DNA from 2 places in the Streptomyces sp. NPDC028298 genome. Region 1 is predicted to be linked to the other one. Evidence: riboswitches for the same ligand, from Rfam matches in the RefSeq annotation. Region 1 holds a riboswitch; the other holds the start of a gene.
The links. Region 1 has a riboswitch for cyclic di-AMP ahead of ACZ4TO_RS32320 (C40 family peptidase). Riboswitches for the same ligand answer to the same signal wherever they lie in the genome.

Region 1 (5,461 bases):
CAGCACCCTGCGGTTGCGGCCGCTCTCCTGCCGCACCTGGGACAGCATCCCGGCGTCGAGGAGCCGGTCGCACTGCGCGTACACCTGCGCGTGCGGCACCGACCAGAAGGGCGCGACCGTCCGCGCCGCCTCCCCCTTGACGTCGTACGCGCTGGCCTCGCCCAGCTTGTCGATGATGCCGAGGACGAGGTACGAGGCGGTGGTCAACCTAGCGTCAGCCATGGGGCGACGGTATCGCCACGCGATCACCGCACGGGCGGCGGCGCCGGGTCCCGGCCACCGCCCGGCCGACTCCGCCGGACCCACGGCCGCGGCACGCGGGCGGCGTCCGACGCGAAGAAGATCCGGGTGCCCGGCACAATGCGGGGTATACGGGCGATCACACAACCGACCGCACTTCAGGCCCTCGCGCCGGCCGCACTAGGAGTTCCTGTGACCACCTACGTCATCACCGTTCCCGGGACGTTCGTCCACGGCCTGCCCGACGCCTCCCGTGCCGACGTGGAGCGCAGGCTTCGCCCCCAGGATCCGCAGAACACGGACCTGGGCGAGACCGAGGAGCTGAGCCTGCTCTCCGTCGACGAGGACAACAGGTTCTCCGTACGGCTCGAGGTCGAGGCGGCGGACCGCAGAAGCGCCGAGGCCGAGGCCGTACGGCTCGTCTCCGGCGCGCTCCAGGACAGCGGCCTGTCGGCCGATGACGCCCCGCTGGGACCCGCCGCCGTCACGGGGATCGACAGCGAGTTCTGACGTCGGTACGTCCTGGACCTACCCGGTACCGGATGGGTCCAGGACGGCCGAGCCGCGGCCTCAGGCCGGGCGTACGACGCTGTGGACGGCCGCCCGCCCGGCGTAGTCGACCGACTCCTCGCTGATCCGCGCTCCGGGGCTCGGCGCGTGGACCATCAGGCCGTCACCCACATAGAGGCCCACGTGGCTCACGTTGGCGTGGAAGAAGACCAGGTCGCCGGGCTGGATGGCGGCGAGGTCGACGGCCGCGCCGGCCTGCGCCTGGTCCTGCGTCGCCCGGGGGAGCATGACTCCCGCGCTCTTCCAGGCCGCCTGGGTGAGACCGGAGGGGTCGTACGAACCGGGTCCGGACGCTCCCCACACGCACGGGCTGCCGATCTGGGCACGGGCGAAGGCGACCGCCTCGGCGGCCCTGCTGTCGTGGCCGACGACCGGCGGGGCGGCGGCTGCGCCGGCGACGAGGCTGTCGATGTCGAACCCGGGGCTGGTGCCGGCGGCCCCGGGAGCGGCGGGCCACGCCTGCTGGTTGCCGTTCGGCCGCAAGGACTGCCGCCAGGCGTCGTCGACCGGCGGGGGCGGCGGCTGGTTCGCGGGGGGCATCGGGGCCGACGGGTAGGCGGCGGGGCGCGGGGTGGCCTCGTACGCGGGCGGCTGCGGTGCCGGCTCGCTCACCGGAGGCATGGGGGCCGGCTGGTAGGCGGCGGCGCGCGGCGCCGTCTCGTACGCCGGGGGCTGGGGCGCCGGCTCACTCACCGGAGGCATCGGGGCCGGCTGGTACCCGCTGGGCCGCGTCGGCTTGTCGTACGACAGCGGCAGGAGCACGGAGGTGTACTCCGGGGCCGGGGCGGGCGCTTCGTACCCGGGGGGCAGGATGACCGCCTTGGGCTGGGCGGCCGGGGGCGCGGGCTCGTACGGCCGGGGCATGGAGCCCGTGTCGAAGACCCCGGGCGCGGGCGCGGCCTGCGGGGCCGCCTCGTACGCGGCCGGCTGGGGCGCCGCCTGGAACGCGGGCGCCTGGGCGACCGACGGGAACGTGCCGGTCTGAGCGGCGGACGGGAACGGGGCGGCCTGCGGAGCCGACGGGAACGCGGTGGGCTGGGCGACCGACGGGAACGAGCCCGACTCACCGACCGCCGGGAAGGTGCCGGACTGACCGACCGCCGGGAAGGAAGCGCTCTGGGAGACGGCCGGGAACGAACCTGTCTGGCCGACGGTCGGGAAGGAACCCGACTGACCGACCGAGGGGAACGAACCGGTCTGGCCGACGGACGGGAAGGAGCCGGTCTGACCGACCGACGGGAAGGTGCCGGACTGGCCGACCGACGGGAAGGTGCCGGACTGGCCGACCGACGGGAACGAACCGGTCTGGCCGACCGACGGGAAGGAGCCCGTCTGACCGACGGACGGGAAGGAACCGGTCTGGGCCACGGACGGGAACGAACCCGATTGACCGACCGCCGGGAACGAACCGGTCTGACCGACCGACGGGCGGTACTCGATCGCCGGCGCCTGCGCCTGCGCGACGGGCATGCCCTGCCGTGCCGCGTGCCGCGCGATCAGTTCCCGGGCGACGCCGAGCTTGCGCCGGGCGCTCTGCTTCTTGACGTACGGCGAGGACTGCTGCGACGCGGCGGCCGGAGCGGCCCCGGCGCGGAGCCCCGCACGGACCGCCACCTCGGATCCCGGCACCGCCGGAGCACCGCCGGCCGGGAGCGCGGCCACCGGACCGGCGGTCAGCTCCAGGGCGGGCCGCCCACCCGGTTCCGACGTCGGACCGGCGGTCAGCTCCAGCACCGGAGCCGCCGTCAACTCGGCCACCGGCCGGACGAGTTGTTCGAGCTCGTAGATCGTCGGAAGGTCCGAGGAGGATCCCTTGGACCCCTTCGCACCCTCCTTCGGACGGGCACCGGCGCCACCGCGTTCGGGCTTCCTGTCGGCCGGGAGCGAGGCCGGAGCCGAGGGTCCGAACCGGGAACGCGCCCCGTCGAACCACTGCCGCATCAGGTCGTCCTGGGCGGCGTCGGAAACCCCGCTCCCCTGCCCCGGGCCCCGCCGGCCCTGCCTGCGACTGGAGTTCGCCAGCGCGCGGGTCCCGTTGAAGTTACCGGTGGCGAGCTCCGCCTGGTCGTAGAGGGACGAGAGTCTTCGGGCGACTTCTTCGCCACTGGGCGGGGTGCGTTCCGGCGCCATGGAGTGGTGCTCCTTCCGTCGTCCGCCTACCGGGTTAGCTGTCGGGTTCGGGCGGACGATTCCGGAAGGTATGCCCTACGGCCCCTGCCCCGAAAGGCAGTTGACCGATTCACCCCAGGTTCGGTGGGTCCCCGGCTCCCGCAGTCACAAGGACGGGCAGGACTCGGCGGAGGCCGCACCGCCCGGCGAACTTCGCCGGAGGGAGTCGGGCGGCCTGGTCGCCAACTTAGCGAGGGTGTGCACCCGATGTGAAGATCCACGTCCCAGATGTCCGATACATTTTCGTGACCTTCATCGCACCATCCCGCAGCGCGACCGTGAGGACACGGGCCGTACTCGAAAAGGCGGCTGAGCACGGCCGTTGAGGGGACCGGCACCCGGCGCCCGGTCCGGACCCGCGGAGGACGCGCGGAGCCGAGCCGGATGTGTCGAAAGTGTGCACGGAACTGGCGTTCCCTGGCAGGTCGTTCGACATCGGCGGCGCCCTTTGGTCACACCTTGACCGGTTCTGGCCGAGCTGGCCGGATCACCGCTGGGACCACGTGCCGCCCGTACCGTCGATGCACGTCAGACCACGCGAGCGAGTCGAGGATCCCCACGTGCACGATGCGCCGATCTATGCCCAACTCATCTCCGAACGCGGTGACATACCGACACTCGTGCGAAGCGAAGCACGTCGGCTGCAACGCGATTTCGAGTGGATCCTGAGCTGGGATCCGTCGTCGGGCGTCCCGCTCCCCTCCTCCGCCGCGCGCCCGGCGTCCGGTTCGCGCCGCGCCTTCTCCCCCGCCCCCGACCCCGACGACCGACTCGACACACCGGGCTCGGGCAACTGAGGTGGGCGCACTCTAGAGAACGTCCGGCTCCCCGCCCGGTCGTTCGGCGGGGAGCGGGTCGAGGCCGTCGCGGATCCGGGTCACCAGCTCGGCGACCGTCGCAGCCGTGGCGCGGTGCCAGGTCCGCGCACGGCGGAGCATCGCGTGGTCACCGCCCTCGACCCGCACGGCGCTCGCGGAGGAACCCTCCTCCAGCGCCCGGCGGACGAGGGCGAACGACTCCGCAGGGTCGGTGACCCGGTCCCGGTCCCCGTGGAGCACGATGACGCGTTTGTCCCGCAGGTGGGCCACCGGCTCGCCTTCCGGGCACCAGGGTGCCAGCGCCACCACGGCACGGACCCGCGGCGCGGCCGCGGCCCGCAGCGCCGCGCGCCCGCCCATCGAGTGACCCACGAGCACGACCGGCACCTCCCCCACCAGAGCGGCGAGTTCGTCGAGTGCCCGCAGGACGTCGGCGAGGGGGTCGGCGTCGGCGCCGTTCCATCCCCGGTGCCGGTAGCGCACCTCCCCGACGAAGGTGTCCGCGTCCGGCAGGGCCCGTGTCACGGAGCGCACGAAGGGCCGCATCCGGGCGCGTGCCAGGTTCCACGGCCGCAGCGGAGCCTTGCTGTCGGCGGTGCCGCCGTGCAGGACCAGTACGGCCGCACGCGCCGGTGCCGCGTCCGGACGGGGGGTACGGCAGGGCCGCAGCGCCACGGAGTCGGCGCTCTCCCCGGACCCGGACACATCGTCCGCGGACATCCGCACAGAGCCTCGCATGACACCCCTCCACTCTCGCGGCGCTTCGTCCACGCCTCGCACTGGACCGTGAGGAGGGATCCTCTCACCGGCCACGGGCCCGCCCCAAGCTCACTCCTTGGGCTCGGGCCGCGGGCGGTAGCCGTTGCGCCACTCCTGGTAGAAGCGCCAGAGGCGGGCCGCCTGCGGGCAGCGTCCCGACTCCCGCTGGCACGTGCGGCAGTTGCCCACGTGACTGACGTAGGCGGACTCGGGGGCGTCCCCCGGTTGCGGATTCGGCATGGCCCTCGGCACCCGTCGGCGCGACGCGCACGGGCGCGACGTCGCTTCTGATGCCGTACTTCCGCGCCGAGGGCCCCGGCGGATGCACCTGCCCGGCTGCATCTGCCGGGGCCCGCTCCGGCGTCAGTCGAGAAGGCCGGCCTCGTACTCCTCGGTCGCGGGGAAGGGCCTGCCGACCAGGGGTCTGCGGACCGTCAGCCGGGCCACCTCGAAGTCCATCTCGGAGGCCTCGGGAGGAGGCGGCGGATGGTAACGCCCAGCGCAGACGGAGAGGTTGACGATGAGATAGGCGTGCCAGGACCTGCCCACTCCGCGCCGGTCGTCGAAGGCCCGGATCCCGTTCACCCACCACACGACCCGGAGGGCGCCGAACTCGACCACGAGGTCCACCCAGGCACCCGGCTGGATCGCCTGGTTGCGGTAGTAGCGGTGGGTGTTGCGCACATGGTTGGACAGTTCCAGCAGGTCGGGGTTGTCGGGGTGGTACTCGAAGACATCGATCTCCTGACCGCCGTCCCGCCACGTCCAGATCGCCGGCCAGGCCCCCGTCACCGTCGGCAGTTTGACCCGCGCCTCCAGCACGTCCCCGGTGCGGACCATGAACCCGTCCGCGCTGCCCTCGGTGGTCAGCAGACCCGCGTCCCAGTCGCCGTCCGGACGCCTGG
Region 2 (5,461 bases), on a different contig from region 1:
ACCAGCCGCTCGAACGCCTCGGCCTGGATCCGGACGGCCTCGGGCCCGAGGTCCGCCAGGATGTACGAGGCGCGGGCGAAGAGGAAGTCACCCGTGAGGACGGCCAGCGAGTTGCCCCAGCGCACGTTGGCGCTGTCCACGCCGCGCCGGACCTCGGCCTCGTCCATCACGTCGTCGTGGTACAGCGTGGCGAGGTGCGTCAGCTCGACGACCACGGCCGAGGGCACGACACCCGGCGCGTAGGGGTCGCCGAACTGGGCGGCGAGCATCACGAGCAGCGGCCTGAACCGCTTCCCGCCGGCCCGCACGAGGTGCTGGGCGGCTTCCGTGATGAACGGGACCTCGCTCTTGGTGGCTTCGAGCAAACCCTCCTCGACAGCCGCCAATCCGGCCTGGACATCGGCTTCGAGAGCCTGGTCCCGCACGCTCAGCCCGAACGGCCCGACGACGGTCACGAGAGGTTCTCCTGTCTGCTGACGATCACATGGCGAACTCGGTCGATCATTCGGTCGATGACACGGTTTGTCGATGTGTCGCTGCCATCACTCAAGTCAGCGTATCCGGTCACGTTTCGATCACCGCGAGCGCCCACCGTCCCCCGGCCCACTTCGCTCCGCCAGGAGGTATGCGGGAGTACACCCGGAAGGCACACGGGAAGCACCTGCGTGCCCCAACGACGGGTACCCCCGCTCACGGGCGCCACCCGATCACCGGCGGTATGTTCATGATCAGACGATGTGACCCGACTTGCGACGACATGCGGCGAAGCACCCGGAAGAGGCCACCGTGTCCCACAGCCGTGCCCGACCCGCGTACGGCCGGGACCCGACGGTCCCCGCCCTTCCGGCCGTGCCGCACGACGCGTTCCGTCCACCGAGGTGACACACATGCGCATCCGTACGTCCTTTCCCTACGAGACCACTCACGAGGACGTCCTCGTCCCTCTCTCGGACGGCACCCGTCTGTACGCCCGCATCTGGCGGCCGGTGACCGAGGAGCCCGTACCGGCGCTCCTGGAGTACGTCCCGTACCGCCTGACCGACTGGACGGCCCCGCGCGATCAGCAGCGCCACCCCTGGTACGCCGGGCACGGCTACGCCTCCGTCCGAGTGGACGTGCGCGGGCACGGCAATTCGGAGGGCGTGCCGGGCGACGAGGGGGCCCGGACCGAGACGGACGACGGGGTGGAGGTGGTCTCCTGGCTGGCCGGCCGGCCCTGGTGCAGCGGCCGGGTCGGCATGTTCGGGATCTCGTGGGGCGGCTTCAGCTCCCTCCGTGTCGCGGCCCGCGCGCCCGAGCCGCTCAAGGCTGTCGTCACGGTCTGCTCGACCGACGACCTCTATGACAACGAGACACACCACGCGGGAGGTTCCGTCCTCGCCGTCGACACGCACGCCCGGTCGGCCCGTCTGCTCGCCTTCGCCGCCCGTCCGCCGGACCCAGCGCACGTGGGCGAGGGGATGTGGCGGGACATGTGGGAGAAACGGCTGGAGGCGGTCAGCCCCCGCGCGCACACCTGGCTGGCCCACCAGACCCGGGACGCGTACTGGCGCGAGGGCGGCGTCCGCGAGGAGTACGGAGCCGTCCGCGCGGCGGTCCTCGCGGTCGGCGGCTGGCACGACCCGCACCGCGACACGGTGCTGCGCCTGGTGGAGAACCTGCCGCCGGATCGCGTACGAGGCATCATCGGCCCCTGGTCCCGCCAGTACCCGGACCGGGGCCTGCCGCCGGGACCGGCGATCGGCTTCCTCCAGGAGACGCTGCGCTGGTGGGACCACTGGCTCCGGGACGAGGACACGGACGCGCTCTCCGTCCCCCTTCTGCGCTCGTACGTGATGGACGCGCACCCTCCGGCGACCGTGTACGAGCGGATCCCGGGCCGATGGGTGGGCGACCCCGCCTGGCCCTCACCCTCGGTGACCCCGGTCGCGTACGCGCTCCAGGGCGCCCCGCTGCCGGTGCGCTCCCCGCAGCACACAGGGGTCGACGCGGGCCGGCTCTTCCCCTCGGGCGACGACGCCGACCTGCCGCCGGACCAGCGGGAGGAGGACGCCCGGTCGGCCTGCTTCGAGTTCGAGGTGACGGAGGAGATCTGGGTCCTGGGCCGCCCCCGGGTCACTCTGCGGCTGACGTCCGCGTCGCCCCGGGGCCAGGTGATCGCCCGGCTGTGCGACGTGGCCCCGGACGGGGCGTCCACGCTCGTCACCCGGGGCGTCCTGAACCTGTCGGCGCGCCGGGGCCCCGACCAGGCGGTTCCCTGGCGGCCGGGCGACACGGAGCACGTGGTCCTCGACCTGAACGCCATCGGCTACGCGTTCCCGGCGGGCCACCGCATCCGGCTGGGCGTCTCCTCCGCCTACTGGCCCTGGATCTGGCCGCAGCCGGGCTCGGAGGCCGGCTTCACCCTGGAGCCGGTCGGCAGCGTCCTCGAACTCCCGGTGCGGGCGAGGGAGTCGGACCCCTCGGTCGCCTTCGGAGAACCGGAGGAGGCCGAACCCCTCGGCGTGACCGTCTCGGCGCCCCTGGACGAGCCCCGCCCGCCCCGCCTGGTCCTGCGCGACGTGGCCGCCGGGACCTGGAGCGTGGAGGTGGACCCGGGGCGCGGCGGGACCCGGGTGTTCCCCGACGGCCTCGAATGCACGGAGGAGGCCCGGGAGACGTACACGATCGGCACGTCGGACCCGCTGTCCGCCCGCGCCCGTTCGGTGTGGTCGATCCGGCTCCACCGGCCCGAGCTGCCGTGGGACGCCCGCGTCGAGACGGTCTCCGCCATCGCCTGCGACGCCGAGGACTTCATCACGACCGACGAGCTCGTCTGCAGGAACGGCGACGAGGTCGTCTTCCACCGGACCTGGGAGAAGCGGATCCCGCGCACGGCCGGCTGACCGGGCCCGCCGGGACGGGAGTTGGCCGTCGACGGGGCGAACCCGGTTGGTATTGAGTCCACTTGACTGCGGGCGCCCGCCCCGGTCCGGCGTGCCGGCCTCCACCTGGGACCTGTCGCGTCGACCCGACGCGGCCCGCCGCCCCGCCGCTCCCTACTGTGTCCCGCGCCACAAATCCCGCCGCGCCAGGGGCCGCTCGACGCCTTTCGAGGGTCCCGGGAGCGCCCGCCGACGCAGGCACAATGTCCGAATTGGCCCCTCATGGAGCCTTGGTGCTCTTTGGTCTCGTGAGTTGGGTCACCGGCCAGACACCCCTCCGCCGGGCGCCCCTTATGGATCAACCCGTTTGCGAAAGGCAAGTTGAGGATCCAATTCCGACACAATCGGACTTTTTACCCTCGCCTTAACCAGGCCAAAGCGATCTTCGCGGTCAAATCTCGTCTTGTTTCGGACATGTGCTCTCGCATACGTTCTGGTCGACCCCGGGCGGATCGCCGAATCCTGCCGCCGCCCGGCAACCCATCGACCCACGCACGGCAGGAGCGGGGGAACCACAGGTAAGCCGCCGGTCCGGACACATCCGGAACGGCTTGGGGTGAAGCCGCGCCCAGAGCGCGGCCGGGCATCTCCCGCCCGAACCCGACAGCTCACCTCGCAGGCGTCGGAGAGGACATTTCGCCATGCCCGTACGAGCCAAGCACCGCCGTATGAAGACCAACGTCATCACCCGGGGCATGATCGCCGCCGGAACGGGTGGCATCGCCCTCGCCCTCCCCCTCGTGAGCGCGACCGGCGCCAGCGCCGCCACCCCGGCGCAGGCCCCCCAGGTGGCCAAGACCGCCCACACCGCGGTCGTCCCCAACGTGCAGCTCGTCACCTACAAGGTGGTCGCCGGCGACACCCTGTCCAAGGTGGCGAAGAAGTACCCCAAGAGCGGTGGCTGGAAGAAGCTGTACGCGGCGAACCGCGCGATCATCGGCGACAACCCCGCGATGATCCGTCCGGGCATGAAGCTCACCGTGGGCACGAAGACGCTGAAGTCGACGACCGTCCGCACCACGGCGAACGCGACCGCCGCCGTCGCCAAGTCCAAGACGACCACCGTCACCCAGGCCGTCGCCAAGACGTACACCAACAACCTCGACGGCTGGATCAAGGAATCCCTGGACGTCATGGCCAAGGCCGGCATCCCGGGCAGCTACGACGGCATCTACCGCAACGTGATGCGCGAGTCCTCCGGCAACCCCAACGCCATCAACAACTGGGACTCCAACGCCGCCGCGGGCATCCCCTCCAAGGGCCTGCTCCAGGTGATCGACCCCACGTTCCAGGCGTACCACGTCGCCGGCACGTCGTCGAACATCTACGACCCGGTCGCCAACATCACCGCGGCCTGCAACTACGCGGCCGACAAGTACGGCTCCATCGACAACGTCAACGGCGCCTACTGATCCACCCCGCACCACCCGCTTCACCCGCACCCGCCGACGGCGCCCTCCGGCCCGTCGGCGGGTGCGTCGGTGTCGCTAGAAGCCGAAGAGGCGCTCCAGGACGACCGCGATCCCGTCGTCCTCGTTCGACAAGGTGACCTCGTCGGCCACCGCCTTCAGTTCCGGGTGGGCGTTGGCCATCGCCACCCCCCGGGCCGCCCAGTCGAACATCGGGATGTCGTTGGGCATGTCACCGAAGGCGAGCGTCGCACCCGGCGTGAGCCCGAGATGCGCCGCGGCCAGAGCGAGGCCCGTCGCCTTGGTCACCCCGCATGGCTGGAGTTCGACGGTGCCCGGCCCGGACATGGTGACCGTCGCCAGCGAACCGACCACTCCCCGTGCCGCCGAGGCCAACTCGTCGTCCGACAAAGACGGGTGACGGAGCAACACCTTGCTGATCGGCTCCGCCCAGAGGTCGTCCCGACGCGGCACCCGCACGGCCGGCAGCGTCGGATGCGGCATGACGTACCCCGGCTCGATGAGCGTCAGCCCGTCCACGCCGTCCTGGTCGACCGCCGCGTACAGCAGCCCGACCTCCGCCTCGATCTTGCCGAGCGCCGTCTCCGCCAACTCCCTGTCCAGGGTCACCGACCACAGCATGCGGTCCGTGCCCGCGTCGTAGAGCTGCGCCCCCTGACCGCACACCGCCAGTCCCTCGCCGCCGAGTTCGTCGAGAAGTGGTCGCACGCGCGGTGCCGGTCGGCCCGTGACCACGAGATGCCGGGCACCTGCCCGGGTCACTTTCGCCAACGCGGCGCGTGTCCGGTCGGAGAGTGTGTCGTCGCCGCGCAGCAGCGTTCCGTCCAGGTCAGTGGCGATGAGTGAATATGCAGTCGGAGCGGCCATGATCCGAAGAATACGGATCGAACGACTCAACGGCCCGGCCTGAACCGGACGACGTCCGGTATCCCGTCAGCAACGCCGTTCACCGCACGGTGGTAAGCGCGTTGCGACCGCTTCGGATCACCGAGGCTCCGCTTCCGCCCACACTCACTTTCCCGCACAGGACCACCCACAACTCCCCAACACCCCTTCCATCAAGGCCCACTGGGACCGGCATGAGAGTCGCGTGTCACCAAGTCCGTT

Region 2: another riboswitch for cyclic di-AMP. It lies ahead of ACZ4TO_RS19690 (transglycosylase SLT domain-containing protein); the one in region 1 lies ahead of ACZ4TO_RS32320 (C40 family peptidase).

Annotation. Positions count from the first base shown of each region.
Region 1 covers NZ_JBVHTL010000008.1:382,862-388,322, forward strand. Annotated here, with positions in the region: gene ACZ4TO_RS32310 (helix-turn-helix transcriptional regulator) at 1-222, opposite strand, end outside; gene ACZ4TO_RS32315 (hypothetical protein) at 433-750, shown strand; gene ACZ4TO_RS32320 (C40 family peptidase) at 811-2,940, opposite strand; cyclic di-AMP (ydaO/yuaA leader) riboswitch at 2,948-3,119, opposite strand; gene ACZ4TO_RS32325 (hypothetical protein) at 3,600-3,776, shown strand; gene ACZ4TO_RS32330 (alpha/beta fold hydrolase) at 3,789-4,535, opposite strand; gene ACZ4TO_RS32335 (hypothetical protein) at 4,626-4,796, opposite strand; gene ACZ4TO_RS32340 (LamG domain-containing protein) at 4,920-5,461, opposite strand, start outside.
Region 2 covers NZ_JBVHTL010000004.1:157,461-162,921, reverse strand. Annotated here, with positions in the region: gene ACZ4TO_RS19700 (polyprenyl synthetase family protein) at 1-455, opposite strand, end outside; gene ACZ4TO_RS19695 (CocE/NonD family hydrolase) at 888-2,885, shown strand; cyclic di-AMP (ydaO/yuaA leader) riboswitch at 3,400-3,561, shown strand; gene ACZ4TO_RS19690 (transglycosylase SLT domain-containing protein) at 3,566-4,336, shown strand; gene ACZ4TO_RS19685 (HAD family hydrolase) at 4,412-5,221, opposite strand.